3 regions of the Lysinibacillus pakistanensis genome follow, and region 2 is predicted to be linked to each of the others. Evidence: a T-box and tRNA genes for the amino acid it is inferred to sense, from the RefSeq annotation. Region 2 holds a T-box; the other regions hold tRNA genes.
The links. A T-box is a leader RNA that pairs with one kind of tRNA and senses whether it is charged. The one in region 2 lies ahead of ileS (isoleucine--tRNA ligase), so its partner is inferred to be a tRNA-Ile.
Positions count from the first base shown of each region.

Region 1: it has a tRNA-Ile gene. The T-box ahead of ileS (isoleucine--tRNA ligase) is inferred to sense a tRNA for this amino acid. The anticodon was not compared.
Region 3: it has a tRNA-Ile gene. The T-box ahead of ileS (isoleucine--tRNA ligase) is inferred to sense a tRNA for this amino acid. The anticodon was not compared.

Region 1 covers NZ_CP126101.1:4,056,249-4,065,934, forward strand. The annotation lists gene QNH24_RS20155 (1,4-dihydroxy-2-naphthoate polyprenyltransferase) at 1-296, shown strand, start outside; gene QNH24_RS20160 (dipeptidase) at 329-1,255, opposite strand; gene QNH24_RS20165 (TraR/DksA C4-type zinc finger protein) at 1,301-1,753, opposite strand; gene QNH24_RS20170 (MerR family transcriptional regulator) at 1,830-2,591, opposite strand; gene QNH24_RS20175 (NAD(P)H-binding protein) at 2,736-3,374, shown strand; gene QNH24_RS20180 (S-layer homology domain-containing protein) at 3,473-6,253, opposite strand; tRNA gene QNH24_RS20185 (tRNA-Glu) at 6,533-6,604, opposite strand; tRNA gene QNH24_RS20190 (tRNA-Ser) at 6,607-6,697, opposite strand; tRNA gene QNH24_RS20195 (tRNA-Asn) at 6,708-6,784, opposite strand; tRNA gene QNH24_RS20200 (tRNA-Ile) at 6,789-6,865, opposite strand; tRNA gene QNH24_RS20205 (tRNA-Gly) at 6,867-6,940, opposite strand; tRNA gene QNH24_RS20210 (tRNA-Phe) at 6,946-7,021, opposite strand; tRNA gene QNH24_RS20215 (tRNA-Asp) at 7,081-7,156, opposite strand; tRNA gene QNH24_RS20220 (tRNA-Met) at 7,161-7,235, opposite strand; tRNA gene QNH24_RS20225 (tRNA-Ser) at 7,282-7,374, opposite strand; tRNA gene QNH24_RS20230 (tRNA-Ile) at 7,390-7,466, opposite strand; tRNA gene QNH24_RS20235 (tRNA-Met) at 7,474-7,547, opposite strand; tRNA gene QNH24_RS20240 (tRNA-Ala) at 7,574-7,649, opposite strand; tRNA gene QNH24_RS20245 (tRNA-Pro) at 7,667-7,743, opposite strand; tRNA gene QNH24_RS20250 (tRNA-Arg) at 7,754-7,830, opposite strand; tRNA gene QNH24_RS20255 (tRNA-Leu) at 7,839-7,927, opposite strand; tRNA gene QNH24_RS20260 (tRNA-Gly) at 7,933-8,007, opposite strand; tRNA gene QNH24_RS20265 (tRNA-Leu) at 8,044-8,128, opposite strand; tRNA gene QNH24_RS20270 (tRNA-Lys) at 8,151-8,226, opposite strand; tRNA gene QNH24_RS20275 (tRNA-Thr) at 8,231-8,306, opposite strand; tRNA gene QNH24_RS20280 (tRNA-Val) at 8,310-8,385, opposite strand; rRNA gene rrf (5S ribosomal RNA) at 8,396-8,511, opposite strand; gene QNH24_RS20290 (cysteine desulfurase family protein) at 8,879-9,686, opposite strand, start outside.
Region 2 covers NZ_CP126101.1:1,143,048-1,152,733, forward strand. The annotation lists gene ftsZ (cell division protein FtsZ) at 1-210, shown strand, start outside; gene QNH24_RS05355 (sigma-E processing peptidase SpoIIGA) at 1,129-1,962, shown strand; gene sigE (RNA polymerase sporulation sigma factor SigE) at 1,976-2,683, shown strand; gene sigG (RNA polymerase sporulation sigma factor SigG) at 2,798-3,571, shown strand; gene QNH24_RS05370 (PRC-barrel domain-containing protein) at 3,715-3,951, shown strand; gene QNH24_RS05375 (YggS family pyridoxal phosphate-dependent enzyme) at 4,097-4,801, shown strand; gene QNH24_RS05380 (cell division protein SepF) at 4,785-5,282, shown strand; gene QNH24_RS05385 (YggT family protein) at 5,303-5,584, shown strand; gene QNH24_RS05390 (YlmH family RNA-binding protein) at 5,727-6,515, shown strand; gene QNH24_RS05395 (DivIVA domain-containing protein) at 6,611-7,135, shown strand; T-box leader at 7,248-7,468, shown strand; gene ileS (isoleucine--tRNA ligase) at 7,656-9,686, shown strand, end outside.
Region 3 covers NZ_CP126101.1:4,069,606-4,079,291, forward strand. The annotation lists gene nadA (quinolinate synthase NadA) at 1-187, shown strand, start outside; tRNA gene QNH24_RS20310 (tRNA-Glu) at 611-682, opposite strand; tRNA gene QNH24_RS20315 (tRNA-Ser) at 685-775, opposite strand; tRNA gene QNH24_RS20320 (tRNA-Asn) at 786-862, opposite strand; tRNA gene QNH24_RS20325 (tRNA-Ile) at 867-943, opposite strand; tRNA gene QNH24_RS20330 (tRNA-Gly) at 945-1,018, opposite strand; tRNA gene QNH24_RS20335 (tRNA-Phe) at 1,024-1,099, opposite strand; tRNA gene QNH24_RS20340 (tRNA-Asp) at 1,159-1,234, opposite strand; tRNA gene QNH24_RS20345 (tRNA-Met) at 1,239-1,313, opposite strand; tRNA gene QNH24_RS20350 (tRNA-Ser) at 1,360-1,452, opposite strand; tRNA gene QNH24_RS20355 (tRNA-Ile) at 1,468-1,544, opposite strand; tRNA gene QNH24_RS20360 (tRNA-Met) at 1,552-1,625, opposite strand; tRNA gene QNH24_RS20365 (tRNA-Ala) at 1,652-1,727, opposite strand; tRNA gene QNH24_RS20370 (tRNA-Pro) at 1,745-1,821, opposite strand; tRNA gene QNH24_RS20375 (tRNA-Arg) at 1,832-1,908, opposite strand; tRNA gene QNH24_RS20380 (tRNA-Leu) at 1,917-2,005, opposite strand; tRNA gene QNH24_RS20385 (tRNA-Gly) at 2,011-2,085, opposite strand; tRNA gene QNH24_RS20390 (tRNA-Leu) at 2,122-2,206, opposite strand; tRNA gene QNH24_RS20395 (tRNA-Lys) at 2,229-2,304, opposite strand; tRNA gene QNH24_RS20400 (tRNA-Thr) at 2,309-2,384, opposite strand; tRNA gene QNH24_RS20405 (tRNA-Val) at 2,388-2,463, opposite strand; rRNA gene rrf (5S ribosomal RNA) at 2,474-2,589, opposite strand; rRNA gene QNH24_RS20415 (23S ribosomal RNA) at 2,752-5,679, opposite strand; rRNA gene QNH24_RS20420 (16S ribosomal RNA) at 6,049-7,600, opposite strand; gene QNH24_RS20425 (DMT family transporter) at 7,874-8,773, opposite strand; gene QNH24_RS20430 (MgtC/SapB family protein) at 8,908-9,627, shown strand; gene QNH24_RS20435 (cation diffusion facilitator family transporter) at 9,643-9,686, shown strand, end outside.

The DNA of each region.
Region 1 (9,686 bases), 2.3 Mb from region 2:
GAGGTAGAAAAACACTTGCTATTTTAGTAGGCCGAGATCGGGCAATTTCTGTACTATCTGGCTTTTTTATTATCTCATTTCTATGGGTAATCGCTCTTGTAGCCATTGACGGTATTACGTTTTGGGCTTTAATTATTTTCTTATGTGTACCAAAGCCTCTTCGTGCGATTCAAATTTTCCGCGATAAAAAAGAAGCAAAGGAAGTAATGCCTGCCATGAAATTTACAGCCCAAACTAATACATTCTTCGGCTTCCTCTTAGGAATCGGTTTATTAATTCATTATTTCTTTTATTAACATTAACTTCTGAAAAAAGAAAATGCAGCACCTTAAAGGGTTGCTGCATTTTTTACATAGCGTCGAAAATTCTGACTTGCAATTCCACGAACTTCCTCGATAGAAAAATATTCACCTAAAGCCTCTAGTAAATTTTGTGCCTCTCCAGCGTGTGCTAATCCATTTATCGTGGCATCTATCCCATCAAAGTCAGAACCTAGTCCAAGATGGTCTATTCCTACTATATTGGCTAGATGTTTGACATGCGCTACTAAATCATCCATTGTAGCATTTTCACCGATAAATGAAGGAAAGTAGACTAAATGAATATGTCCGCCATGCTCTACTAATGCCTTTACTTGTGCATCCGTTAAATTTCGTGGATGGTCACAAAGGGCACGTGCATTACTATGACTAGCGATGATATGCTTCGCTAATGGCAGCACATCCCAAAAGCTTTGTTCATTTAAATGAGAGACATCGATAATAATATCTCGATCATTTAGCAAGTTTATAACCTCTTTACCAAATGGTTTTAATCCAAGGCTTGCATCCTGTTCAGCACCGTGTGCTACTGCATTTTCTTCATTCCATGTTAGGCCAACAAGCTTTACGCCTGCATCTAATACTAGAGAAAGCTTTGTTAAGTCCTCACCAATTGGACTACAGCCCTCTAAGCTTAGAATAGCGCCAATTTCATGTGGAGCTAAAGTGTCCAATTGTGACCAATCCGTAATATGCACCATGCCCTCCGTTTGCAATACATGCGTATGAAAGGCTTCAATTTGACGCACCACTTCTAAAAACTGCTCGCTTTGAGGAACTTTAGGATTAATAAAAATAGCAAAAACCTGTGCCTTTACTTGCCCTAATTGTAATCTTCCCCGATTTGTAGCCAACTGTACATCATCTTCAAATTTTACATTTTCTAACGTAGTTAATTTCCATAATGCATCACAATGTAAATCAATTATATCCATATTATCACCCCATACAGCTATTATACTGCTTTAGGGTTGAAATACTTACAAACTTTTATCTTGAGGTGTATCAGAAGAGCCAAATTCCTCAAGCTCTAGGAAATCATCCGATTTTGAATTAGCAGATAACACGTCTTCTTCTACTGGTCTTAAATCGTCAGCTTTTTGTTCCGCATGTTCAACACATGTTAATGCTTTTGGCATTGCCTCTAAGCGATCAATAGGAATCTCTTCTCCACATACAGCGCATTTACCATATGTTCCTTCCTCCATCGCTTGAAGTGCCCGCTTTATTTCCTCTGCATCGTCACCCCGGTGCTCATCAATTGCCATTTCCGTTAGCTGATCCGTTAAATCACTCGCATTGTCAGCTGGATGATTATCATAATTAGAGAGCTCTGTCGCCTGTGGTCGCTCCGATTCATCAAGCCGCTTTTCTATCTCCTGTAATTCCTGCTCTAATTGCTTTTTTAATTTTCCCATTACTTGTGGGTTCAAAAGAATCTCCTCCTCATACCCTCATTTTTTCCTAAATTACTATTTCTAAAACATACAAGTATGAGGAGGCTTCAACTTATTTTTTTGTATAATTAATAATGGCATCGTGTAAAAATTGTGCGGCTCCTTCGGTAATGCGTTCATCATAATAGGCTGTAAAGCGTTCATCCGCCGTATACATTTGAGCAATTCCCGCATGAGCCTCTTTGGAATATTGTGACCAAGAAAAGCATAACCACCGCTTATGAAGCTCTGCTACCTCCATTGCCACATCATTATTTGTATCTCCGATTTCCATCGCTTCTTTTAAACGATCAAATAGCTGCTGTTCTAGTTGCTGCATTGCCTGATACTGCTCCTCTGTCATATTCATTAGCTTTGCATTTGAAGCGTCCACCTGATCATCCCCATATTTTGCACGAATTTCTTGACCGTATTGCTTTTCATTCTTTTCGATTAACTTTTCTTTAAATCCAATAAATTTCTCCTCATTTGTCATTGGTCTTTCCTCCTCAATTGATTGTATAGTTCTCTCCACTGTTTGTAATATTTGTTCAAGCTGCTCCTTCCGCTTAAGTAAAGCAGCACGATGCGTTTCAAGTGCCTCTTTTGGCTGAAAATCAGATGCTTGAATAATTTGTTGGATTGTAGCCAATTTCATATCTAAAGCTCTATAAAATAAAATCTGCTGTAGCATATCAACCTCAAACTGCCCATAAAATCGATAGCCTGCATCATTGGTTCGCCCTGGTTTCAATAATCCAATTTCATCATAATAACGAAGCGTTCTAGTACTCACGCCTGACATTTGCGCAAGCTCTTGAATTGTATATTCCATTTTCTCACCTCCCTTTAATGTTACTGTAAACCTTTACGTAGCGTTAAGGTCAATAGATATTTTTAAAATATCCATTGGAAGGTATTTGAAACCAATGTAAGTCTAAAACGTAAACATACTATTATACTTATTGGAGGCGATAGAATGGATAGCTCCTATAAAATAGCGATTATTGGAGGAACAGGGAGGGTGGGAAAACATTTAGCAAAGCATGCTATACAGCAAGGATATTACGTTCGGATGCTTGCGAGAAACCCTGAAAAATTATCGTATAAAAATGAAAAGATGGACATTGTGAAAGGTCAGATACAGGATATAAATACTATTCGAGAGCTATTCAAAGACTGTAATATTGTCATAAATACATTTGGGCAGCCAGCAAAAGATCATCCAATCTATAGCAAGGTCACTACAACTATTCTTGATGTGATGCAGGATTTGAACATTAACCGCTATATAGGTGTATCGGGTGGTTCTTTAACAATTGATGGAGACAAGAAAAGCCTGTTGAATCGTGTTGGCGCGAAGTTATTTGAAGTTCTCTTTCCTAAGATGATGGAAGATAAAAAATTGGAGTGGAAAATTTTATCTAACAATAAAAATATTAAATGGACACTTTTTAGATTACCCTTTGTAAAAGATAGTTTAACATCTAAGTCTATAAAAGTAGGCCAAACAGATATGCCTGGCATAAAAATTACAAATCAGGATATAGCAGCCTTTATTATTAAACATCTAGACGATCCTCAGTTTATACATAAATCTCCGTTTATCTCACATTAATAAATATCACAAGTTTTTCATAAAAAATGCAGTAGATAAAATTGATATCTACTGCATTTTAGTATTCAACTTTAGGTAGAGTTGCCGGGAAAAACAAATTATCTTTGCACTATAATTGACTGCGAAGTGAAATCCAACTTATTCCCACTATAATCTGTAAGCGTATTTCTAGATGAAGCTAGAATTGTCACATTTCTACCGTATTCAAACCCACTTTGAGGTATTGTAATTAGGACTCTGTTATCTTGTGTATAAGTAGTTGTAGCTGCTACTGAATTACCATTTACAAGAATATCAAAATCCATAGTACCACCATTCTTGACTGGCTCACTGAAAATAAGCTCTAATGTTTGTGAATTGTTAACATTAATAGTTTGAATCTTTGGTGCAATATTTTCATTAAGAGTAATTAATGTACGCACCTCATCGAATGACTCCATAGAGTTCGCAGCTCTTAAACCTTTAATTGTTATATATCGACCTCCAGTAAAGTTATTGGAGTCCTTTTTCAACGTGAGCTTAATACGATTTAAATTAGAGCTCTCTACAATTGCACTTTCAATCAGTGCATTATCAATACTATAATTTTGAATGTTTTGAGCAAGTGCTGCATCAACAGGATAATTGAAATTTAGATACACAATATTATTATCTCTAATCGAATTATCTGTTGCAGATGTTTGAATCCCATTATTCGGCAATAATGAAAGTTTATTGTTATTAATATTCAAATCACCATTACGCGAAAATTTAACATTTTGTACTTCATTGATAGGTACACCATATAAATTTGTTACGTTAAATAAAGTCAATTTACCATCATAAAGAGCTCCCTTTGCATCATAAGGGCCAAGTAATCCTGCTATCTTAACGCGTAATTTCGTAGGTTGATCTTTTACAATATGAATATCACTTTGAGGGCCTCTTGATAGTTCATATAAAATATGGTTATTCATATAGCTTCCAGTAAATGCTGCTTTTGCATAAGCTCCTAACTGTACAGGCTTATCAAAAGTTAATTGTAAATATTCTACATTATCTTCATAAACAATTTCAGAATGGGTTAAAGCAGGCGCTTTATCATCTCTAATAAAATTATACACTGTTGAGAAGGTTGCTGTTTCACCTGATAAATCAGTAATTACGCGACCAGTAGCCGTCCCAATAGTAGTAATTCCCTGAAGTATATTTCTTGGATCTACCGTTACATTGACTAAACGACCATTTTTAGGATCTTTCTCAACCTTATTGATGGTGAATGAAGTCTGTCCACTTTTAATGGATAAATCATATACATAAAGTGGTTGAATCTCCTCTGAAAACAATAACTGGAATGTATTTGGACCCGTTTGTGTGACAGTGGATAGCGCTGGCGGAATACCATCTCTATCCCCTTTTTTCACTGAGATAGTAGCTGGATTTGGTGAAATGATATTTCCTGCTAAATCTGTTGCTGCTACAAATGTAATCTGCATAGCTGCACCAGGTGCCAAATAACCGCCATTCACTGTTGCAGCTGATAAATCAAAGGTTGCTTCAGTAGCGTTTTGCTCAATGCTTCCCACTACATTCATCACCCTTGTTCCATTTGGTAACGTGAATTGAATGCGTTCATTTGGAAATGCTGCCATTGGCTCAGAAAACTGCACTTTTACAATTGAAGAGTTGTTTCCTTGCGTTGTTCCCAAAATAGTAGGGGGTTGCGTATCCCCAGCAGTGACAAAATTCGCATCTACTTGTTTAAGTAGTAGACCTTTTTCTGATTTAATGTTGTTAAGTACATAACGATGTGTGCCTTTCAATGGCTCATTGACTGTAAAGATGATTGATTTTTTATCAGCACTAATTTCTGCCTTCACAATGGATAGTGATCTTAATGTATCCACATTAGAGAAAGCCGCAATATTATCCTGTAGTTTACCATCCGTTTTTAATACAGAAAGTGGATCAATTGCTAGGTTAAAAGCAACTTTAATTTGAGAGCCATTAATTCCCTCCACTGATATTACCTTTAGTTCATTGACTTCATATGTAACAACAGCTGAATAGGATTTATCATTAATTTTAAAATCCACCTTTGTTTCCACATTTTCAATAAGTGGCGTTGCTAATGTTACCTTGTGGCTTGTCCCGTCTGTTAGCGTTACCTGTAGTGTAGTCGCATCTACTACTTTCACTGTTTGGATAAGCAATGGCACCTCAGGAACTTTTATCATCTCTTTAATATTGGTCATAGTACGATGTAAAAAGGATGCAAATTGACCACGTGTTAGTGTGCTTTTAGGATTAAATGTTTTGACATTAGTAATCTTTGCATACTCAAGGGCAATAATAGCTTCACGATTCTCTACTGCTGCATTTTTTAAGTCCGTAATAGAGGATTTATGGTTTTCTTCTTTATACTTTGCAATTAAATCAATATCATAAACTGTCTCAATCGCTTTTACCAAATAAGAGGCCATTTGTTCACGTGTAATATTCGCTGAAGGCATTAACTTGTTGTTAGTACCTTTGGTTATGCCATTATCATAGATAAGCGCTGCATATTGCAGTAATTCTTTATCTTTTGTAGTTGCTGGCTGCATATCCGTAAAGCGTACTTTTTTATTGTAATCTGCAGGAACTTGGTAGTGTTCGGATACTAGCCATTTTCCTAAAAATTTAATAACATTGCTTTGCGTAAGGGTAGAATTTGGTCTAAATGTGCCATCAGTATATCCACCAACTATCTTTGCATCTGCTAATGCCAAAATCCCCTCTTTATGGTCACTCTTTGCAATATCTGTAAAGGAGGCTGCACTTGCAGTAGGAACAACAGCTGCTGCAACCAATGCTGTAGATGCCGCGCTCACAATCCATTTATTTTGCTTTTTCTTCATATTTATAACCTCCTACTAATTCTATTCAACCTCTATTATAAAAGAAAGCTAGAGTTATTCCAAAGGATATACCAATATTATTGAGATTTACCATGGAATATTTGTCTAAATGACAGTAAATAATTCGGCTACGAGTATATTTGTAGCTTATTCAGAATGAAAGATTATATCGAAGGATGTATAAGGATTTTTTATGCTTTTAACATATCAAGCAAAAACAAACGAAGAAATCATAAAAAAGCAGTAGATGTAAATTAACATCTACTGCTTTTTCTCGTATGACCCGTACGGGATTCGAACCCGTGTTACCGCCGTGAAAGGGCGGTGTCTTAACCACTTGACCAACGGGCCAATGGCGGAGAAGGAGGGATTTGAACCCTCGCGCCGGTTACCCGACCTACACCCTTAGCAGGGGCGCCTCTTCAGCCTCTTGAGTACTTCCCCAAATAAAAAATGGCTCCGAAGGCAGGACTCGAACCTGCGACAACCTGATTAACAGTCAGGTGCTACTACCAACTGAGCTACTTCGGAATAATGGTGGGCCTAAATGGACTCGAACCATCGACCTCACGCTTATCAGGCGTGCGCTCTAACCAGCTGAGCTATAGGCCCTTGGAGCGGGTGATGGGAATCGAACCCACGACATCAGCTTGGAAGGCTGAGGTTTTACCATTAAACTACACCCGCATAAATGGTGGGTCAGGACGGAATCGAACCGCCGACACTTAGAGCTTCAATCTAATGCTCTACCAACTGAGCTACTGACCCTTTTTGTCCATGCTAAGCTTGCTCATTCTTTGCTTCTCATGTCTACTCTTGAAAAATAATGGCGGTCCCGACCGGGATCGAACCGGCGATCTCCTGCGTGACAGGCAGGCATGTTAACCGCTACACCACGGGACCTTTTTGGTTGCGGGGGCCGGATTTGAACCAACGACCTTCGGGTTATGAGCCCGACGAGCTACCACTGCTCCACCCCGCGATAATTATATTCTTTTCGAGTTCTCAAGCACCATTTATTTAAAAACTGGAGGAGGTAGAGGGATTCGAACCCCCGCGCGGTGTTACCCGCCTGTCGGTTTTCAAGACCGATCCCTTCAGCCAGACTTGGGTATACCTCCGTAACAATATATAAATGGTGGACCTTGCAGGACTCGAACCTGCGACCGGACGGTTATGAGCCGTCTGCTCTAACCAACTGAGCTAAAGGTCCTTTAAGATGGCGGCAGAGGGGATCGAACCCCCGACCTTACGGGTATGAACCGTACGCTCTAGCCAGCTGAGCTACGCCGCCAGGATCTTTATACTGGTTATTTATTATGGTGGAGCCTAGCGGGATCGAACCGCTGACCTCCTGCGTGCAAGGCAGGCGCTCTCCCAGCTGAGCTAAGGCCCCATAATAATTTTAGAAAATGGTCGGGAAGACAGGATTCGAACCTGCGACCCCTTGGTCCCAAACCAAGTGCTCTACCAAGCTGAGCTACTTCCCGTTCGTTCTTTTGGCGCGCCCGACAGGAGTCGAACCCATAACCTTCTGATCCGTAGTCAGACGCTCTATCCAATTGAGCTACGGGCGCATTAAAAATGGTGCCGAGGACCGGAATCGAACCGGTACGGTAGTCACCTACCGCAGGATTTTAAGTCCTGTGCGTCTGCCAGTTCCGCCACCCCGGCACATTTGGAGCGGAAGACGAGGTTCGAACTCGCGACCCCCACCTTGGCAAGGTGGTGTTCTACCACTGAACTACTTCCGCATGTGCATAAGTTTTTATCTGGCAATTTTACTAAAATGGTGCGGGTGAAGGGAGTCGAACCCCCACGCCTTGCGGCGCTAGATCCTAAGTCTAGTGCGTCTGCCAATTCCGCCACACCCGCATATATTTGTTGGTAATCTTAATGGTGAGCCATGAAGGACTCGAACCTTCGACCCTCTGATTAAAAGTCAGATGCTCTACCAACTGAGCTAATGGCTCAAAATGGTGCCGGCTATAGGAATCGAACCCACGACCTACTGATTACAAGTCAGTTGCTCTACCTGCTGAGCTAAACCGGCATATGGTGGAGGATGACGGGCTCGAACCGCCGACCCTCTGCTTGTAAGGCAGATGCTCTCCCAGCTGAGCTAATCCTCCTGGGTATTATGCCTAGCGACGTCCTACTATCACAGGGGGAAGCCCCCAACTACCATCGGCGCTAAAGAGCTTAACTTCCGTGTTCGGTATGGGAACGGGTGTGACCTCTTTGCCATCATCACTAGACTTATGTATTTTTGTTTTGAAGTTGTTTTACCTGTCCTTCAAGACAAGAATTATTGTATAACGTTTTCTCACATTGTGCAATACTTTTTTATAAAAAAAAGAATTTATTACTTTTTAAAGATATTTTTGTCATGTAAGAGAAATTATCACTCTGCTATTCATTATAGCAATTGTTAAAAAAAAAGAAAACAATTATTTTACACAAACTATACAATTATGAAATAGGAAGAATTTGTATTGAGAATAATATTAAATGAACATAAAATAGAACCCCAATTAGTGGGAATTTTTCATTTCCAACTAATTGAGTCAATGGAATAGTATATCTTTTACATTTATTAATGCGTATATTTATCTACTGAATCTATTAAATAGTAGAAAGTGCCATTTTTAGTTGATCAATTTCCTCAAATGTCGTTGTAGGACCAAAAGAGATCCTAAAAAATTGTCGTGCTGCTTGCATCGAATAGCCCATTGATAAAATAGCTTTTGTCCCAGATTCACTATGAATATCGCAGGCACTTCCTGTAGAAATACATATTCCTGCTTCATTTAATTTTAGCATAACATATTGCCCCTCCAAATTTTTCATCAATACACCACAAATATTGGGCAATTGACTCTGACAGTCAATTAGTCTGCAAGTATCTGGTAAATTTCTCTTAAAATATTCTCGTAGTTCATGAAAATACTGATCATTATAATGATAATTTTCAATAGCAGAGGCAAAGGCAACAATTGCTGGTGTATCTAATGTCCCTCCTCTTAATCCACGCTCATGAGTCACACCAGGTGTTAATGGAGGAATACAGAGCTGTGGATTTATATAAACAGCCCCACACCCTTTTGGACCTCCAATTTTATGTGCTGAAATGGTAATAGCATCCACTTGCTGTTTTAACGGAAGTTTACAAAAAGACTGTACACAATCAACATGTAAGTAAATATTAGACCTTTCGGCTAACTCTGCAATTTCTTCCACAGGTTGAATAGAGCCTATTTCTGAATTAACATGTTGAATTGTTATGAGTGCCGTATCTTCGCGTATCACTTCCTGTACTTGCCTCACATGAATACAACCATTTTGTTGTAAAGGTAATCTAGTCACTATAAAACCTATTTTTTCTAAAGTATTTAACGCAGCATGTACGGATGTGTGTTCTGCCTGTGATGAA
Region 2 (9,686 bases):
GAAGAAGCATTACAACAACAGCGCAATACTACAAGACCTTCGTTAAATACAAATAGACAGGCTGTACAGCAACAGCAAGCACCTATTCGTGAACAACGTCAAGACATGCATGTTCAGCAAGAGCAACCTCGACAAAATCAACAACAATATGGTCAAGATGATATGCTAGAGGTACCAGCGTTTTTACGTAATCGTAAAAATCGTGGATAGTATCTTACTTCTTAAAAGCTCGTATTTTACTTATGTAGAATACGAGCTTCATGTTGTTGAAATACTATTATGTCAATGAAATCAAGGTGACAAATTAAAAAGCATAGCCTTTTTTAAAACAAGGGGTTGATCTCTGTTCCGAACTGAATGCTTTGCCGCTGACGCTTCGCTTTCGCGCAGAGCAGAGCTTCCTGGGGGCTTCCGATGAACCGCTTCACTCGCGTTGTGAAGCTCCAGGTCTCATCTGTGACGCTGAATCCCCAAGAAGTCACTCAGTCTACACTCCAATCAACCACTGCTCATAGTATTTTCTTCTGGCATTTCACATAAAAGTATAGTGATAAATTTTGAAGTCTTAACCATCACTATTTTGCGCAAAATGGAGCTTTGGTAACATTTTAATAAGTGAATTTTGTAAAGTTACAAAGTAGTTTTATGCATAAAATGTAGGTTGACAGCTATAGAATTGTCCACTATTCTATCCATTTAATGATGGTGAGTAACATGCTTTTACATTACTTTTGAGGAAAGAAAATATTTAAAGTTCTACACTATTGCTGATTGGAGTGCAAGGCTACTCGACTCCCGTGGGATAGCGAGACAGATGAGACCCTGCACGGAGCGACAGCGCAGGAAGCGGCTCGTCGCTCGCCCACTGGAAAGCGAGTAGCCTGGAACGGAAATCACCTTCTTTTTGACTAAATATTCACAAAGAGTCCCTTGACCATTTAGTTTTTCAACACTATGAAGCTCGTATTTTACTTATGTAGAATACGAGCTTTTTATATTTGTCTGTAAAGTTGTTCAAATGTGTAAGGAAACCATGTATTTTGTCAAAAGATTTTTAGGAAATGATGCGATTGTTTGACAATATTTGTGAGTATAACATGCTAACTTTGTAAGTAGGAGGCGGCTGTTATGTATGGAGAATGGCTGGTGCTCATTAATACGCTATTTAATCTAGCGATACTCACGTTTACGGCAAAAGTAACAGGGGTTTTTGTAAAGAATACAAGATTATTAATGAGTTCGATTTGTAGTAGTTTTGTAGCTGTAATTGGTGGTCAATTGCTGTGGACAACATTGCTGAGCTTTGTTCTATTAATTGGCATAGCTTTTCATTTTAAACTTCGAAGCTTTCAAAAACAAGGGCCAATTGTTTTAACAGCAACAATTATTATTGGAGGGTTGCTTACAGCATTACAACCCTATTTAAAAAATCTTTCTGTTGTCCATTTTATCATTATTTGCCTACTATTAGCTGTTGGTAACCTAGTTGCTTTTTATAAGCAATGGGGATTTGTAAAGCTTGAGCGCTTAAGTGGTCAGTTTGTTTTTGATACAATTTTAACAATTTTTGATGTTACGATACCGCTTTCTGCGTTTGTAGATACGGGAAATCAAGCGATTGAACCACTATCAGGAAAACCAGTTCACTTTGTCTCTTATAAAGCGTTAAAGCCACATTTGCCGATAGCATTTTGCAAATCATTAGTAGAATGGCAAGAAACGGATCCGTATAATGTATCCATGTTTTCAGAAGATTATCAGCGTTTAATACGGTTTATTCATGTCAATACAGTACAACAGCAGTCAGTTGTGCTAGGTTTTCGCTTTAATGAGTGGCAAATAAAGGGGGAGCCCCTACAAGTGAAAACAAATGAATATATCGTTTTAACAAAGAAGGCTAAAAATTTTCCACATAGCACAGCAGCAATTTTACATTTTTCAGCGCTTTCAAATAACTCATAGAGGGGGAGAACTATTGCTTCTTAGGCTACTTGCTAGCTTGAAAAAATTATGGAGTAAGTTTCGGAGTCGTGAAACGTACTATATAGGGGGAAATGATTCATTGCCAGTGCCACTAAGTCGAGAAGAAGAAGTTACAGTCATTGCATCCTTTATGAATGGTGATTTACGAGCTAGAGACACACTAATTGAACGTAATTTACGTCTTGTTGTTTATATTGCTAGACGTTTTGATAATACGGGTACGCCGATTGAGGATTTAATCAGTATTGGCTCCATCGGTTTAATTAAGGCAATTGAAACGTTCAATACGGATAAAAATATTAAGCTTGCAACGTATGCTTCACGTTGCATTGAAAATGAAATTCTCATGCATTTACGAAAAACAAGTCGCATGAAAGGTGAAGTTTCGCTAGACGAGCCACTTAATTCTGATGCTGATGGCAATGAATTACTATTGTCTGATATTTTAGGCACAGAAGAGCATATTATTTTAGATAATGTAGAAAAGAAAATAGAGCGTCAGCATATGTTTCATGCCATTAATTTACTAGGTGCGCGTGAACGATATATTATGGAATGTCGCTTTGGTCTCAACGGTAAAATTGAAATGACACAAAAAGAAGTTGCAGATCATTTAGGGATTTCACAATCTTATATTTCCCGATTAGAAAAGAAAATTATTCAAGATTTACGTGAAAATTTAAATCAGCCTATATCGTAGGGAGGGAAAATTAACCTACCTAAAATTGGTCGTAGCTTTTGTGCATATTCTCGTTTCTCTCGGACAAACTGATGTCACGGTTTAGTCAGAGAATAACATCCGGAGGAATCGAATATGCGAACTAAAGTAGATCTTTGCGGCTTAGATACATCGACTTTGCCAATTTTAAAGCACGAGGAAATGAAGGAACTCTTCATCCGATTACAAGCAGGAGAAACTGAGATTAGAGAAGAGCTTGTGATGTGCAATTTAAGGTTAGTGCTCAGTATTGTCGGTAGATTTGCCTATAGGGGTGAACAGGCAGATGATTTATTTCAGGTAGGCTGCATTGGCCTCATGAAAGCCATCGATCATTTTGATTTAAAGCATAATGTGCGATTTTCAACATATGCTGTACCAATGATCATTGGTGAAATTCGTCGCCATCTGCGTGATCATCATGCGTTACGTGTTTCTCGTTCTTTAAGAGATATTGCGTATAAAGCAATGCAGGCAAAAGAGCAATGGATAACTGACAATTTACGAGAACCAACCATTGAAGAAATTGCAGAAATGATTGACATGAAAAAGGAAGATGTTTTATTTGCTTTAGATGCCATTCAAGATCCAGTTTCTTTACAAGAGCCTATTTATTCAGACGGCGGAGATGCTGTTTATATGATGGATCAATTACGTGATGATGATGTATCTGAAGATCAATGGGTTGCCTACGTGTCGGTGAAGGAAAGTTTGCAAAAGTTAGATGAACGACAACAAATGATTGTTGCCAAGCGCTTTTATTATGGCGAGACACAGACAGAAATAGCAAAAGAATTGGGAATCTCACAGGCGCAAATTTCACGTCTAGAAAAAAATGCGATTGAAACAATGCAAAAAGATTATAAGTAGTAAACAATGCGCACCAGAGCTTTCGGTGCGCATTTTATCTTCATTCAACTAGCTAACAATACATACCATAAATATAAAGTGACAGCATACTTTGATGAAGATACTAGTGGATGTCATAAAGTAATTGTTACAGGAGGGGTATAATGCGTTTTTCAATGTTACAACAAAAAGAGGTTATTGAAGCAGGTAATGGGCGTTTTTTAGGATTTGTAGTAGATGCAGAAGTTTCAAAAGAAACGGGTTATGTGACAGCGTTTATGATAGCAGAGCCTCGAAAATATCTGGGTCTTTTTCGAGGTGAAGATTCTGTTAGAAAGGTATACATGAAAGATGTACTTGTGGTTGGGAAAGATGTTATTTTAGTAAAAGCATTATCTTAATTTTTGTTGTCTATTTAGAGTCAGGCTACTTTAATTTTCTATGAATAATGCAAATGTCCTTTCACTTAGGTCAGGCTATTCATTGATAATTCAGGCATTGCTTGTTACAATAAAGGAAACTATTGTTGTAAAGTTGGGGAAAATAGTGACAAAAATCTTAACAAATTTAAACAAAATCAATGACCTTATTCATGCAGCCCAAAAACGATCCAATTGGGAAACTGGGAAAGTTCAAATTATTGCAGTAACAAAAGAAGTTTCAGTTGAACGAACACAAGAAGCAATCGATGCAGGACTTCTTCATTTAGGAGAAAATCGTCCTGAGGGCTTAAATCGAAAAATAGAAGCAATTCAAGCGAATGTAAATTGGCATTATATAGGTTCTCTACAAACACGTAAAGTAAAGCAAGTGATTAACAATATTGATTATTTACATTCATTGGATCGATTAAGTTTAGCAGAAGAAATCGAAAAAAGAGCAGACAAACCTGTAAAATGCTTTGTTCAGATTAATGTATCAGGTGAGGAATCAAAACATGGTTTAACGATTGAGGAAGCCCTGCCATTTGTTCAATCATTAGCAAGTTTTACAAAAATTCAAGTAGTTGGTTTAATGACGATGGCACCAAATACAGATGACGATGACATCATTCGCTCTGTTTTTAAGCAATTAAAACAATGTCAACAGCAAATAGCCGAGCAGGGATTCGTACACGCGCCTTGTACCGAGTTATCAATGGGCATGTCTAATGACTTTGAAATTGCGGTAGAGGAAGGGGCTACATTCGTTCGAGTCGGAACGGCTCTTGTTGGAAATGAAAGAGGGGAACAGGATGAGCATGAAAAATAAAATTAAAAACTTCTTTTATCTAGAGGAAGAATTAGAAGAAGAAATCACGCAAGCTCCTATTCAACAGCAACAACCCGTACATCAACAGCAACCGTTTCAATCAGTAAAACCTAAAAAAGTTATGAAAGAGCGGAAGGCACCCATCCATGAAATTGTTCCACAGAGTGCAGCACCTGTAAACAACATTGTCAGCTTGCAGGCGGCCATGAACTCAAAAGGGGCTAAGGTTGTATTAGTAGAGCCTAGAGTCTATGCTGAAGCACAGGATATTGCTGAACATTTAAAAAACAAACGTGCAACAATCGTCAATCTACAACGAATTGAACGTGAACAAGGCGTACGAATTATTGATTTTTTAAGTGGCACAGTTTATGCTCTTGGCGGGGATATCCAAAGAATCGGTAAAGATATCTTCTTATGTACACCTGATAATGTAGAAGTTTCCGGCGAAATTTCAAATTTTATTTTAGACGATAATTAATAGCGAGGATTGTAGTTTATATGACTTTTTTATATATTTTGAGGTTTGTATCACTAGCATTTGATATTTACTCACTAATGTTAATAGTATATATTTTAATGTCTTGGGTACCTGCTGCTCAAAATTCATCTATTGGACGCATACTGGCAAATGTATGTGAGCCTTATCTTGGTATCTTTAGACGATTTATTCCGCCAATCGGCATGATTGATGTTTCTCCTTTAGTGGCAATTTTTGTCCTTAATTTTATTCAAAGAGGAGTTATTATTGTCATTCAAAAAATTTATTTTATGTTTATGTAAAAGAAATCCTCACAATGGTGGGGATTTTTTATTTTAGGGAATACTAACAAATGACATCATTTTTAACTAAATTGTGGTTACAAAACATGAAAGTACCAATGAAATTGTACTAGTAAAAGAGAGATAATAGAGGTGGAGTCAAATGGAGCATTTAATACAACATTTTAGGAAAGAAGAACAGCCTTTTATTGAACAAGTGGTGAATTGGGTGCGAGAAGTGGAGGACCGCTACGCGCCAAAGCTCACTGATTTTCTAGATCCTCGTCAGCGCTTTATCGTAAACTCCATTATTGGACAATACGACACATTGCAAATGGCTAGTGGGGGACTTTTTAATGCAGCAGAAAGGCAAAGAATGCTCATTTACCCAACTTATTATGAGCCTGTAGAGGAAGATTTTCAGCTTACGGTATTTACCATTCAATATCCTATAAAATTTGTACAGTTGCGTCATCCAGATGTACTCGGTGCATTACTATCATTGGGGTTAAATCGAGGTAAATTTGGTGATATCCGTGTTGATGAACACCATGTCCAGTTTGTTGTAGCGAATGAGATAGCAGAGTATGTTCGTTTACATTTAACTGGCATTGGCAAGGTAAAAGTGCATGTGGAATCAATGAAAGAGACGGAGCTACTTCTAGAAAATGAAGAAGAATGGCTAGAGGAGTCTCACACGGTTAGTTCAATGAGATTAGATGTTATTATCGCAACAATTTTAAAGGTTTCTCGTCAAAAGGCACAGGCTTTAATTACAGGTAATAAAGTTCGTGTCAATTGGACAGAGCGAGATACAGTTGCTTTTGAATTACAAGAAGGGGATATTTTATCTATACGAGGTAGTGGTCGAGTAAAAATTCTAATGACTGAAGGACGTACAAAAAAAGATAAAATCCGTTTGCAAGTCGGACGTTTGACCCAAAAAGGTTGAAAATCAAGTGAATTTCATTAATTTTTACTGCTAAGTTGTCGGAACAATTGTATAATAGAAAATACGAATGTACATGTAAAGGAGAGAAGGATCGTATGCCATTATCACCTATTGATATACATAATAAGGAGTTTACAAAGTCCTTCAGGGGCTATGCTGAGGATGAGGTAAACGAATTTTTAGATCAAATTATCAAAGACTATGAAATTTTATTACGCGAAAAAAAGGATGTCGACAAACAGCTAGAGATGGCCTTAGAGCAAGCAAGACATTTTAACACCTTAGAGGAAACCCTACAAAAATCAATTGTTGTGGCACAGGAAGCTGCCGATGAGGTACGAAGAAATTCACAAAAAGAGGCAAAGCTTATTGTGAAAGAAGCGGAGAAAAATGCTGATCGTATTTTGAATGAAGCTTTATCAAAGGCTCGAAAAGTAACAATTGAAATTGATGAGCTAAAAAAGCAATCCAAGGTATTCCGTAATCGATTTAAAATGCTTGTAGAGGCACAGCTTGATTTACTAAATGCAGATGACTGGGATCATTTGCTGCAATATGATATAGATTTAACAGAAATTCAAGCATCTGTGGATGAAGCACAGGAATCCGATCAACTTTAATAGCTTTTTTAATGCTATTATTGCGTGGCGTATGAGCGCAATAAGTGAAACTTGACGTGATTGTTTGATTTTCATATACTAATGTAATAGTAATTATTTTGAACAGATATGCATACAGGCAGAGACGAAGACAGTATTTGTTAGGCGTAGCAAAGCGATTTGGGGATAGTGTGAGCCCAAACAAGCAAATAACAATGAACATCACTTCAGAGCTAAATAACTGAATGAAAGTAAGTTATTTCGTGATGCACAACGTTAACGTGCTTAAAGAGGTAGTGCAAATTTGTGCTACAAGTAGGGTGGTACCGCGAGTATAAGCTTCTCGTCCCTTAGTGGGATTGAGAGGCTTTTTTTATTTGCTTAAATTCCCAGCGAGCAGCTATTTTTCTAACGTTTAATCGTAAGTGATTAAAAAAGGGCTAAAACTTGTTGAATTCGTCAAGAGCTGTCATATGTATATGAACGCCTTAATGCATTTGTTTTGTTCTAAGTGTGTAAAATTAAAAGGAGGAATGGAAGCATGGTTGAATATAAGGATACTTTATTAATGCCGAAAACAGATTTCCCAATGCGAGGAAACTTACCGGCAAATGAACCAAAAATGCAAGAAAAATGGAATGAAATGGACATTAACAAATTACAAATGGAGCGTACTGAAGGACGACCTGAATATGTACTTCATGATGGCCCTCCGTATGCAAACGGTGATATTCATATCGGTCATGCACTAAATAAAGTGCTAAAAGACATGATTACACGCCATCGCTCTATGAATGGTTATCATGTAAATTATATTCCTGGTTGGGATACGCATGGTTTACCAATTGAGCAAGCTTTAACAAACAAAGGTGTAAAGCGTAAAGAGATGTCTGTTGCGGATTTCCGAAAACTATGTGAAGAATATGCATATGAGCAAATTGACAACCAACGTGCTCAATTTAGTCGTTTAGGTATTCGTGGAGATTGGGAAAATCCATACATTACTTTAAAACCAGAATTTGAAGCTCGCCAAATTGAAGTATTTGGGAAGATGGCTGAAAAAGGCTATATTTACAAAGGCTTAAAGCCAGTTTACTGGTCTCCTTCTTCTGAATCTGCACTTGCAGAAGCGGAAATCGAATATAAGGATATTAAATCACCTTCTATTTATGTAAGCTTTGCTATTAAAGATGCTAAAGGTGTAGTACCAGCAGATGCTAAATTTATTATTTGGACAACAACGCCTTGGACAATTCCAGCAAACTTAGGGATCTCTGTGAATCCTGAATTTTTGTATGTAGTTGTTGCAGTTGCAGATAAAAAATTTATTATTGCAAAAGATTTATTAGAAACAGTGGCAAATGCCCTTGAATGGGACACATACGAGGTTATTCAAGAAGTGAAGGGTGAGACATTAGATCGTATTGTCGCTCAGCATCCTTTCTATGATCGTGAATCTCTTGTGATGGTAGGTGAACACGTTACTGCTGATGCTGGTACTGGTTGTGTTCACACGGCGCCTGGACACGGGGAAGATGATTATTACATTAGTAAACAATATGGCTTAGGCATTCTTAGCCCGCTTGATAATAGTGGCTGTTATACGGATGAAGCACCTGGTTTTGAGGGCGTATTTTATAATGATGCCAATAAACTAATAACAGAAAAGCTAAAGGAAGTAGGCGCATTAGAAAGCCTTGGTTTTATTTCGCACTCATATCCTCATGATTGGCGTACAAAGAAACCAGTTATTTATCGTGCAACACCGCAATGGTTTGCATCTGTTGAAGCATTCCGTGGTGAGTTACTAGAGGCTGTTAAAGCAACTACGTTTACGCCAGCTTGGGGAGAAACTCGCCTTTTCAACATGATTCGTGATCGTGGAGATTGGGTAATTTCCCGTCAACGAGCTTGGGGTGTGCCAATTCCAATTTTCTATGCTGAAAATGGAGAGCCAATCATTACACCTGAAACAATTGCTCATGTTTCTACGTTGTTCCGTAAGCATGGCTCAAATATCTGGTTCCAAAAAACAGCTAAAGAACTATTACCTGAAGGCTTTACACACGCAGGTAGCCCGAACGGTGAATTTACAAAAGAGAACGACATTATGGATGTTTGGTTTGATTCAGGGTCATCACATCAAGGCGTGCTAGTAGAACGTGGAATGAAATATCCGGCTGATTTATATTTAGAGGGCTCTGACCAACACCGTGGCTGGTTCAACTCTTCTTTAATTACGTCTGTTGCCATTAATGGCTATGCTCCATATAAAGGACTATTAACACACGGTTTCGTACTTGATGGAGAAGGACGCAAAATGAGTAAATCATTAGGAAATGTCATTATTCCACAAAAGGTTATGGATCAATACGGAGCTGATATTCTTCGTTTATGGGTTGCCTCTGTTGATTATACTGGTGATGTTCGTATTTCAATGGATATGTTAAAACAAGTATCTGAAGTTTATCGTAAAATCCGAAACACATTCCGTTTCTTACATGGGAATGTAGCTGATTTCGACCCGACAAAAGATCGAGTAGCCTATGCAGATCTTCGTGAAATGGATCAA
Region 3 (9,686 bases), 2.3 Mb from region 2:
TAAGCAAATTATCTCTTTAAATAAGCATTTCTGTCCATGTCTAACTATGAATCGAATTGATCTTCCTCATCTGCTATGGTGCCTAGAAAGCATAGAGCAAGGGCAACCCCATAATCGCATTCAAGTAGATGTTCATACTGCAAAAGAAGCACGTATTTCTCTCGAAAGAATGCTAATCAGAGCATAATTAACAACAATCCGTCTACTTACTTTCAGGTAGACGGTTTTATTTTTTAATAATGAATTTAATTGCTTAGTTTCCTACATAACTTATAAAAAATATATCTGATTATAGCTACTTTTAAAAAATAGATGGCAAAGAAGGTCATTTAAATATTTGAATCATTTCCTAATCTTTAATGTACGTTATTCATGAACTTTCATCATCTCAACTAAATAAAATCGAAATCAATATTGGAATTGTAAATGTAAAACGGTCCAATCACCTTTTTCTATTTCCGTAATTTCTTTATCTTTTAATCCTGAAAATAATTATGTAAATGTTTCCCATAATCTAAAATGTAATCCACAAAAAATAGAATCTATAAGAATGTCTTTATAATACAAAAAAGCAATAGATGTAAATTAACATCTACTGCTTTTTCTCGTATGACCCGTACGGGATTCGAACCCGTGTTACCGCCGTGAAAGGGCGGTGTCTTAACCACTTGACCAACGGGCCAATGGCGGAGAAGGAGGGATTTGAACCCTCGCGCCGGTTACCCGACCTACACCCTTAGCAGGGGCGCCTCTTCAGCCTCTTGAGTACTTCCCCAAATAAAAAATGGCTCCGAAGGCAGGACTCGAACCTGCGACAACCTGATTAACAGTCAGGTGCTACTACCAACTGAGCTACTTCGGAATAATGGTGGGCCTAAATGGACTCGAACCATCGACCTCACGCTTATCAGGCGTGCGCTCTAACCAGCTGAGCTATAGGCCCTTGGAGCGGGTGATGGGAATCGAACCCACGACATCAGCTTGGAAGGCTGAGGTTTTACCATTAAACTACACCCGCATAAATGGTGGGTCAGGACGGAATCGAACCGCCGACACTTAGAGCTTCAATCTAATGCTCTACCAACTGAGCTACTGACCCTTTTTGTCCATGCTAAGCTTGCTCATTCTTTGCTTCTCATGTCTACTCTTGAAAAATAATGGCGGTCCCGACCGGGATCGAACCGGCGATCTCCTGCGTGACAGGCAGGCATGTTAACCGCTACACCACGGGACCTTTTTGGTTGCGGGGGCTGGATTTGAACCAACGACCTTCGGGTTATGAGCCCGACGAGCTACCACTGCTCCACCCCGCGATAATTATATTATTTTCGAGTTCTCAAGCACCATTTATTTAAAAACTGGAGGAGGTAGAGGGATTCGAACCCCCGCGCGGTGTTACCCGCCTGTCGGTTTTCAAGACCGATCCCTTCAGCCAGACTTGGGTATACCTCCGTAACAATATATAAATGGTGGACCTTGCAGGACTCGAACCTGCGACCGGACGGTTATGAGCCGTCTGCTCTAACCAACTGAGCTAAAGGTCCTTTAAGATGGCGGCAGAGGGGATCGAACCCCCGACCTTACGGGTATGAACCGTACGCTCTAGCCAGCTGAGCTACGCCGCCAGGATCTTTATACTGGTTATTTATTATGGTGGAGCCTAGCGGGATCGAACCGCTGACCTCCTGCGTGCAAGGCAGGCGCTCTCCCAGCTGAGCTAAGGCCCCATAATAATTTTAGAAAATGGTCGGGAAGACAGGATTCGAACCTGCGACCCCTTGGTCCCAAACCAAGTGCTCTACCAAGCTGAGCTACTTCCCGTTCGTTCTTTTGGCGCGCCCGACAGGAGTCGAACCCATAACCTTCTGATCCGTAGTCAGACGCTCTATCCAATTGAGCTACGGGCGCATTAAAAATGGTGCCGAGGACCGGAATCGAACCGGTACGGTAGTCACCTACCGCAGGATTTTAAGTCCTGTGCGTCTGCCAGTTCCGCCACCCCGGCACATTTGGAGCGGAAGACGAGGTTCGAACTCGCGACCCCCACCTTGGCAAGGTGGTGTTCTACCACTGAACTACTTCCGCATGTGCATAAGTTTTTATCTGGCAATTTTACTAAAATGGTGCGGGTGAAGGGAGTCGAACCCCCACGCCTTGCGGCGCTAGATCCTAAGTCTAGTGCGTCTGCCAATTCCGCCACACCCGCATATATTTGTTGGTAATCTTAATGGTGAGCCATGAAGGACTCGAACCTTCGACCCTCTGATTAAAAGTCAGATGCTCTACCAACTGAGCTAATGGCTCAAAATGGTGCCGGCTATAGGAATCGAACCCACGACCTACTGATTACAAGTCAGTTGCTCTACCTGCTGAGCTAAACCGGCATATGGTGGAGGATGACGGGCTCGAACCGCCGACCCTCTGCTTGTAAGGCAGATGCTCTCCCAGCTGAGCTAATCCTCCTGGGTATTATGCCTAGCGACGTCCTACTCTCACAGGGGGAAGCCCCCAACTACCATCGGCGCTAAAGAGCTTAACTTCCGTGTTCGGTATGGGAACGGGTGTGACCTCTTTGCCATCATCACTAGACTTGCACATGGATGTGCTGGCTTCTGCGTTGCAACATGGATGTTGCGTTCTTAGCATAAGTTCCTTTATTTAAGCTTCAAAATAAACTGAATTTTGAAGTTCTCATGAAAGTGGTTATTCTTTCAAAACTGGATAAACGGCGCATTGAATGCTTCAAACTTTTTGGTTAAGTCCTCGATCGATTAGTATTCGTCAGCTCCATGTGTCACCACACTTCCACCTCGAACCTATCTACCTCATCGTCTTTGAGGGATCTTACTTACTTGCGTAATGGGAAATCTCATCTTGAGGGGGGCTTCATGCTTAGATGCTTTCAGCACTTATCCCGTCCACACATAGCTACCCAGCGATGCCTTTGGCAAGACAACTGGTACACCAGCGGTGTGTCCATCCCGGTCCTCTCGTACTAAGGACAGCTCCTCTCAAATTTCCTACGCCCACGACGGATAGGGACCGAACTGTCTCACGACGTTCTGAACCCAGCTCGCGTACCGCTTTAATGGGCGAACAGCCCAACCCTTGGGACCGACTACAGCCCCAGGATGCGATGAGCCGACATCGAGGTGCCAAACCTCCCCGTCGATGTGGACTCTTGGGGGAGATAAGCCTGTTATCCCCGGGGTAGCTTTTATCCGTTGAGCGATGGCCCTTCCATGCGGAACCACCGGATCACTAAGCCCGTCTTTCGACCCTGCTCGACTTGTAGGTCTCGCAGTCAAGCTCCCTTGTGCCTTTACACTCTACGAATGATTTCCAACCATTCTGAGGGAACCTTTGGGCGCCTCCGTTACCTTTTAGGAGGCGACCGCCCCAGTCAAACTGTCCGCCTGACACTGTCTCCTGCCCCGCTAAGGGGCATGGGTTAGAATTTCAATACAACCAGGGTAGTATCCCACCGACGCCTCCTTCGAAGCTGGCGCTCCGAGATCTCTGGCTCCTACCTATCCTGTACAAGTTGTACCAAAATTCAATATCAGGCTACAGTAAAGCTCCACGGGGTCTTTCCGTCCTGTCGCGGGTAACCTGCATCTTCACAGGTACTATAATTTCACCGAGTCTCTCGTTGAGACAGTGCCCAGATCGTTACGCCTTTCGTGCGGGTCGGAACTTACCCGACAAGGAATTTCGCTACCTTAGGACCGTTATAGTTACGGCCGCCGTTTACTGGGGCTTCAATTCGCAGCTTCGCTTGCGCTAACCACTCCTCTTAACCTTCCAGCACCGGGCAGGCGTCAGCCCCTATACGTCACCTTACGGTTTTGCAGAGACCTGTGTTTTTGCTAAACAGTCGCCTGGGCCTATTCACTGCGGCTCTCATGCGCTTGCACGCTCAAGAGCACCCCTTCTCCCGAAGTTACGGGGTCATTTTGCCGAGTTCCTTAACGAGAGTTCTCTCGCACACCTTAGGATTCTCTCCTCGACTACCTGTGTCGGTTTGCGGTACGGGCACCTCTCACCTCGATAGAGGCTTTTCTTGGCAGTGTGAAATCAGGAACTTCGTCCATACGGACTCGCCATCACAGCTCAACGTTACAGTGTGCGGATTTGCCTACACACACGCCTTACTGCTTGGACGCGCACAACCAACGGCGCGCTTACCCTATCCTACTGCGTCCCCCCATTTCTCAAACGGTGAGGAGGTGGTACAGGAATATCAACCTGTTGTCCATCGCCTACGCCTATCGGCCTCGGCTTAGGTCCCGACTAACCCTGAGCGGACGAGCCTTCCTCAGGAAACCTTAGTCATACGGTGGACGGGATTCTCACCCGTCTTTCGCTACTCATACCGGCATTCTCACTTCTAAGCGCTCCACCAGTCCTTCCGGTCTGACTTCAACGCACTTAGAACGCTCTCCTACCACTGACATCGTAGATGTCAATCCACAGCTTCGGTGAATCGTTTAGCCCCGATACATTTTCGGCGCAGCGTCACTCGACCAGTGAGCTATTACGCACTCTTTAAATGATGGCTGCTTCTAAGCCAACATCCTGGTTGTCTGTGCAACGCCACATCCTTTTCCACTTAACGATTACTTTGGGACCTTAGCTGGTGGTCTGGGCTGTTTCCCTTTTGACTACGGATCTTATCACTCGCAGTCTGACTCCCGTGTATAAATATCTGGCATTCGGAGTTTGTCTGAATTCGGTAAACCGGGATGGCCCCCTAGTCCAAACAGTGCTCTACCTCCAGTATTCTCATCACGAGGCTAGCCCTAAAGCTATTTCGGAGAGAACCAGCTATCTCCAAGTTCGATTGGAATTTCTCCGCTACCCACACCTCATCCCCGCACTTTTCAACGTGCGTGGGTTCGGGCCTCCAGTAAGTGTTACCTTACCTTCACCCTGGACATGGGTAGATCACCTGGTTTCGGGTCTACGACCACGTACTATTTCGCCCTATTCAGACTCGCTTTCGCTGCGGCTCCGCCTTCTAAAGCTTAACCTCGCACGTAATCGTAACTCGCCGGTTCATTCTACAAAAGGCACGCTATCACCCATTAACGGGCTCTAACTACTTGTAGGCACACGGTTTCAGGATCTCTTTCACTCCCCTCCCGGGGTGCTTTTCACCTTTCCCTCACGGTACTGGTTCACTATCGGTCACTAGGTAGTATTTAGCCTTGGGAGATGGTCCTCCCGGATTCCGACGGAATTTCACGTGTTCCGCCGTACTCAGGATCCACTCTGGAGAGAACGAACTTTCGACTACAGGGCTTTTACCTGCTCTGGCGGACCTTTCCAAGTCGCTTCATCTAACTCGCTCTTTTGTAACTCCGTATAGAGTGTCCTACAACCCCAAGAGGCAAGCCTCTTGGTTTGGGCTCTTCCCGTTTCGCTCGCCGCTACTCAGGGAATCGATTTTTCTTTCTCTTCCTCCAGGTACTTAGATGTTTCAGTTCCCTGGGTCTGCCTTCAAGACGCTATGTATTCACGTCAAGATACTACGCGATTAAACGTAGTGGGTTCCCCCATTCGGAAATCTCCGGATCAAAGCTCACTTACAGCTCCCCGAAGCATATCGGTGTTAGTGCCGTCCTTCTTCGGCTCCTAGTGCCAAGGCATTCGCCGTGCGCCCTTAATAACTTAACCTACAGCTTTCAATACACATCGCATTTCGTTGTCAGCTTCACTCGTTCAATCAGTCACGTACTTAAGTACGCTCCCTCATTCACTCGATTGCTTCCTAGAACTGCTCGTGTCTTGAAACCTTTATTATGTTATTAAGCCTATAAAAAAACTTAAAAAATAAATGTGTTTGTTACAATTTCAATGTCGTTTTATCCAGTTTTCAAAGAACAAAGCTACTGCCTGATTCTACTTCTTCGCAGCTTTGCGACGAAAACGTAGTGACAGGAGCACATATTTGAAGTATTTCATTCGAAAAAGAATGAACCTTCAAAACTGAACGCAAAACGTAATCTTACAAACCCAAGGTTTGTATTCCGAAATAATCCTTAGAAAGGAGGTGATCCAGCCGCACCTTCCGATACGGCTACCTTGTTACGACTTCACCCCAATCATCTATCCCACCTTCGGCGGCTGGCTCCAAAAGGTTACCTCACCGACTTCGGGTGTTACAAACTCTCGTGGTGTGACGGGCGGTGTGTACAAGGCCCGGGAACGTATTCACCGCGGCATGCTGATCCGCGATTACTAGCGATTCCGGCTTCATGTAGGCGAGTTGCAGCCTACAATCCGAACTGAGAACGACTTTATCGGATTAGCTCCCTCTCGCGAGTTGGCAACCGTTTGTATCGTCCATTGTAGCACGTGTGTAGCCCAGGTCATAAGGGGCATGATGATTTGACGTCATCCCCACCTTCCTCCGGTTTATCACCGGCAGTCACCTTAGAGTGCCCAACTAAATGATGGCAACTAAGATCAAGGGTTGCGCTCGTTGCGGGACTTAACCCAACATCTCACGACACGAGCTGACGACAACCATGCACCACCTGTCACCGTTGCCCCCGAAGGGGAAACTATATCTCTACAGTGGTCAACGGGATGTCAAGACCTGGTAAGGTTCTTCGCGTTGCTTCGAATTAAACCACATGCTCCACCGCTTGTGCGGGCCCCCGTCAATTCCTTTGAGTTTCAGTCTTGCGACCGTACTCCCCAGGCGGAGTGCTTAATGCGTTAGCTGCAGCACTAAGGGGCGGAAACCCCCTAACACTTAGCACTCATCGTTTACGGCGTGGACTACCAGGGTATCTAATCCTGTTTGCTCCCCACGCTTTCGCGCCTCAGCGTCAGTTACAGACCAGAAAGTCGCCTTCGCCACTGGTGTTCCTCCAAATCTCTACGCATTTCACCGCTACACTTGGAATTCCACTTTCCTCTTCTGCACTCAAGTCCCCCAGTTTCCAATGACCCTCCACGGTTGAGCCGTGGGCTTTCACATCAGACTTAAAGGACCGCCTGCGCGCGCTTTACGCCCAATAATTCCGGACAACGCTTGCCACCTACGTATTACCGCGGCTGCTGGCACGTAGTTAGCCGTGGCTTTCTAATAAGGTACCGTCAAGGTACAGCCAGTTACTACTGTACTTGTTCTTCCCTTACAACAGAGTTTTACGATCCGAAAACCTTCTTCACTCACGCGGCGTTGCTCCATCAGGCTTTCGCCCATTGTGGAAGATTCCCTACTGCTGCCTCCCGTAGGAGTCTGGGCCGTGTCTCAGTCCCAGTGTGGCCGATCACCCTCTCAGGTCGGCTACGCATCGTCGCCTTGGTGAGCCATTACCTCACCAACTAGCTAATGCGCCGCGGGCCCATCCTATAGCGACAGCCGAAACCGTCTTTCAGTATGTCACCATGAGGTGACATAGATTATTCGGTATTAGCCCCGGTTTCCCGGAGTTATCCCAAACTATAGGGTAGGTTGCCCACGTGTTACTCACCCGTCCGCCGCTAACGTCAAAGGAGCAAGCTCCTTCTCTGTTCGCTCGACTTGCATGTATTAGGCACGCCGCCAGCGTTCGTCCTGAGCCAGGATCAAACTCTCCATAAAAGAAATTTGATTAGCTCAAATTGTTTTGCTGGCATCAATTTTGATGTCCAAAATTTTTGTTTCCTTCACTAGCAAAAGCTAGCTACTAAAAACTTTATTGATTACGTTTTGCTGTTCAGTTTTCAAGGTTCATGTTTTGCTGATTATTTTCAGCGACTTTATTATCTTAACTTGTATTCAACAAGAAGTCAACAACTTTTTTAAAAAATCTTTTTATCAAGTCGCCCTTCTTGTTAAGGACAAGTAATAATATATAATATAGCATTTTAAAAATCAAGCATTTTTTGAAAAAAACTTTAAAATCTTTTTCTCATCGATTACAAACAATAGAATTCCCATTATAACAATTAGTCCTCCAATCAATTGTGTGACAATCAAATACTCTTTAAAAATCAAAAGAGCTAATATAGCCGCACCGATTGGTTCAAATAATATCGCAATGGAAACTACATTTGTACTAACATATTTGATAGCCCAATTAAATAGAGTATGACCAAATAAATTAGGAACTATCGCTAATAAAATGAACCATACCCAATCCATTGTAGGATATGGACCAAAAGATTCGCCTTTAATAAGAACATATGCAAATAACGTAATTGTACTAACAACATAAACTAGCATCGTGTAAGTCACAAGAGATAATCTTTTACGTACATCCTGACCAAATAAAAGGTAAGCTGTAACGAGAGCACATGCAATTAGAGCGAGTATATCTCCATAGAACGCCGCTCCACTGAGCTTAAAATCTCCCCAGCTAATTAAAACACTACCAACAATAGCGATAGTACCTGCAAAAATGGTTTTCATCGTAATTTTCTCTTTAAAGAAAAAATAAGTACCAACAAATGCAAACAATGGCTGTAATGTGACCAGCACTGTAGAGCTTGCGACAGATGTGTAATTTAGTGATTCAAACCACAAAATAAAATGGAATGCTAAGAAAATACCCGCAATAGATGAGAATAACCAATCTCTTTTTGATAATTGTCGTAACTCTTTTGTGTATTTCCAAAAAAACAAGGGGGCCATAATCAAAACCGAAAATAACATACGATAAAATGCAATAATGCCTGCTTCTGCATTTGCTAATTTTACAAAAATAGCTGACAAGGATACAGAAATAACACCAATAAAAATTGGGATGTATGGATTGATTTTAGGGTTCTCCATAAAACATCACCTCCACTAAAAAAATACTTATACTTACATACTTTCGTGATGTACAATACAAAAAAGTAATGCACATATAATAATGACAGCTTGCATATCTCTTAGCAATACGAAATAACTGTGGAGGGTTGCGTATGGAAACATTATTAGGAAATATGATTACATATGAAGTTGGCATAAAATTAGTGATTGCAGCCACATTAAGTTTAGTAATCGGTATTGAAAGGGAATTAAAAAAGAAACCAGTAGGATTAAAAACAAGCTTAGTCATTGCAACATTTAGCTGTCTATTAACCATAATTTCAATTGAAACCGCGTACTCCACGCCACCAAGGTCAGACATTAATATCACAATGGACCCTCTTCGCTTGGCAGCTCAGGTAGTCAGTGGCATTGGATTTCTTGGAGCAGGTGTAATTTTAAGACGTGGAAACGATAGTATCTCAGGTCTAACAACTGCTGCAATGATTTGGGGAGCTGCTGGAATCGGTATTGCCGTTGGTGCGGGATTCTATATGGATGCAACATTAGCTGTTATTATTATTGTTTTTGGAATTGAGGTTTTATCGCCTTTCCTAATGAAAATAGGACCAAAACGAATTCGTATGCGAGAAGTATCATTGAAGGTGCAGATTTACAATGATGAGAAAACGGAAGCCTTTTTACAATTTCTAAAAGAAAACAATATTATTATCGAGAACATCCGCATTAAAGATGTTCCAAATAATGATGATGTTTTACACGAATTAGATTTACGTCTATCATTAATCGTTTCTGATAACCTACTGTCATTTTACCGTTCATTGCGTGCCTTATCTTATATAGAAAAAATCGAAATGGAAATTTTAAACTAGTTGGAGGATTCAACGATGGCAGAAATATTAAAACTATTAAAAGACGGTAACAAACCCTC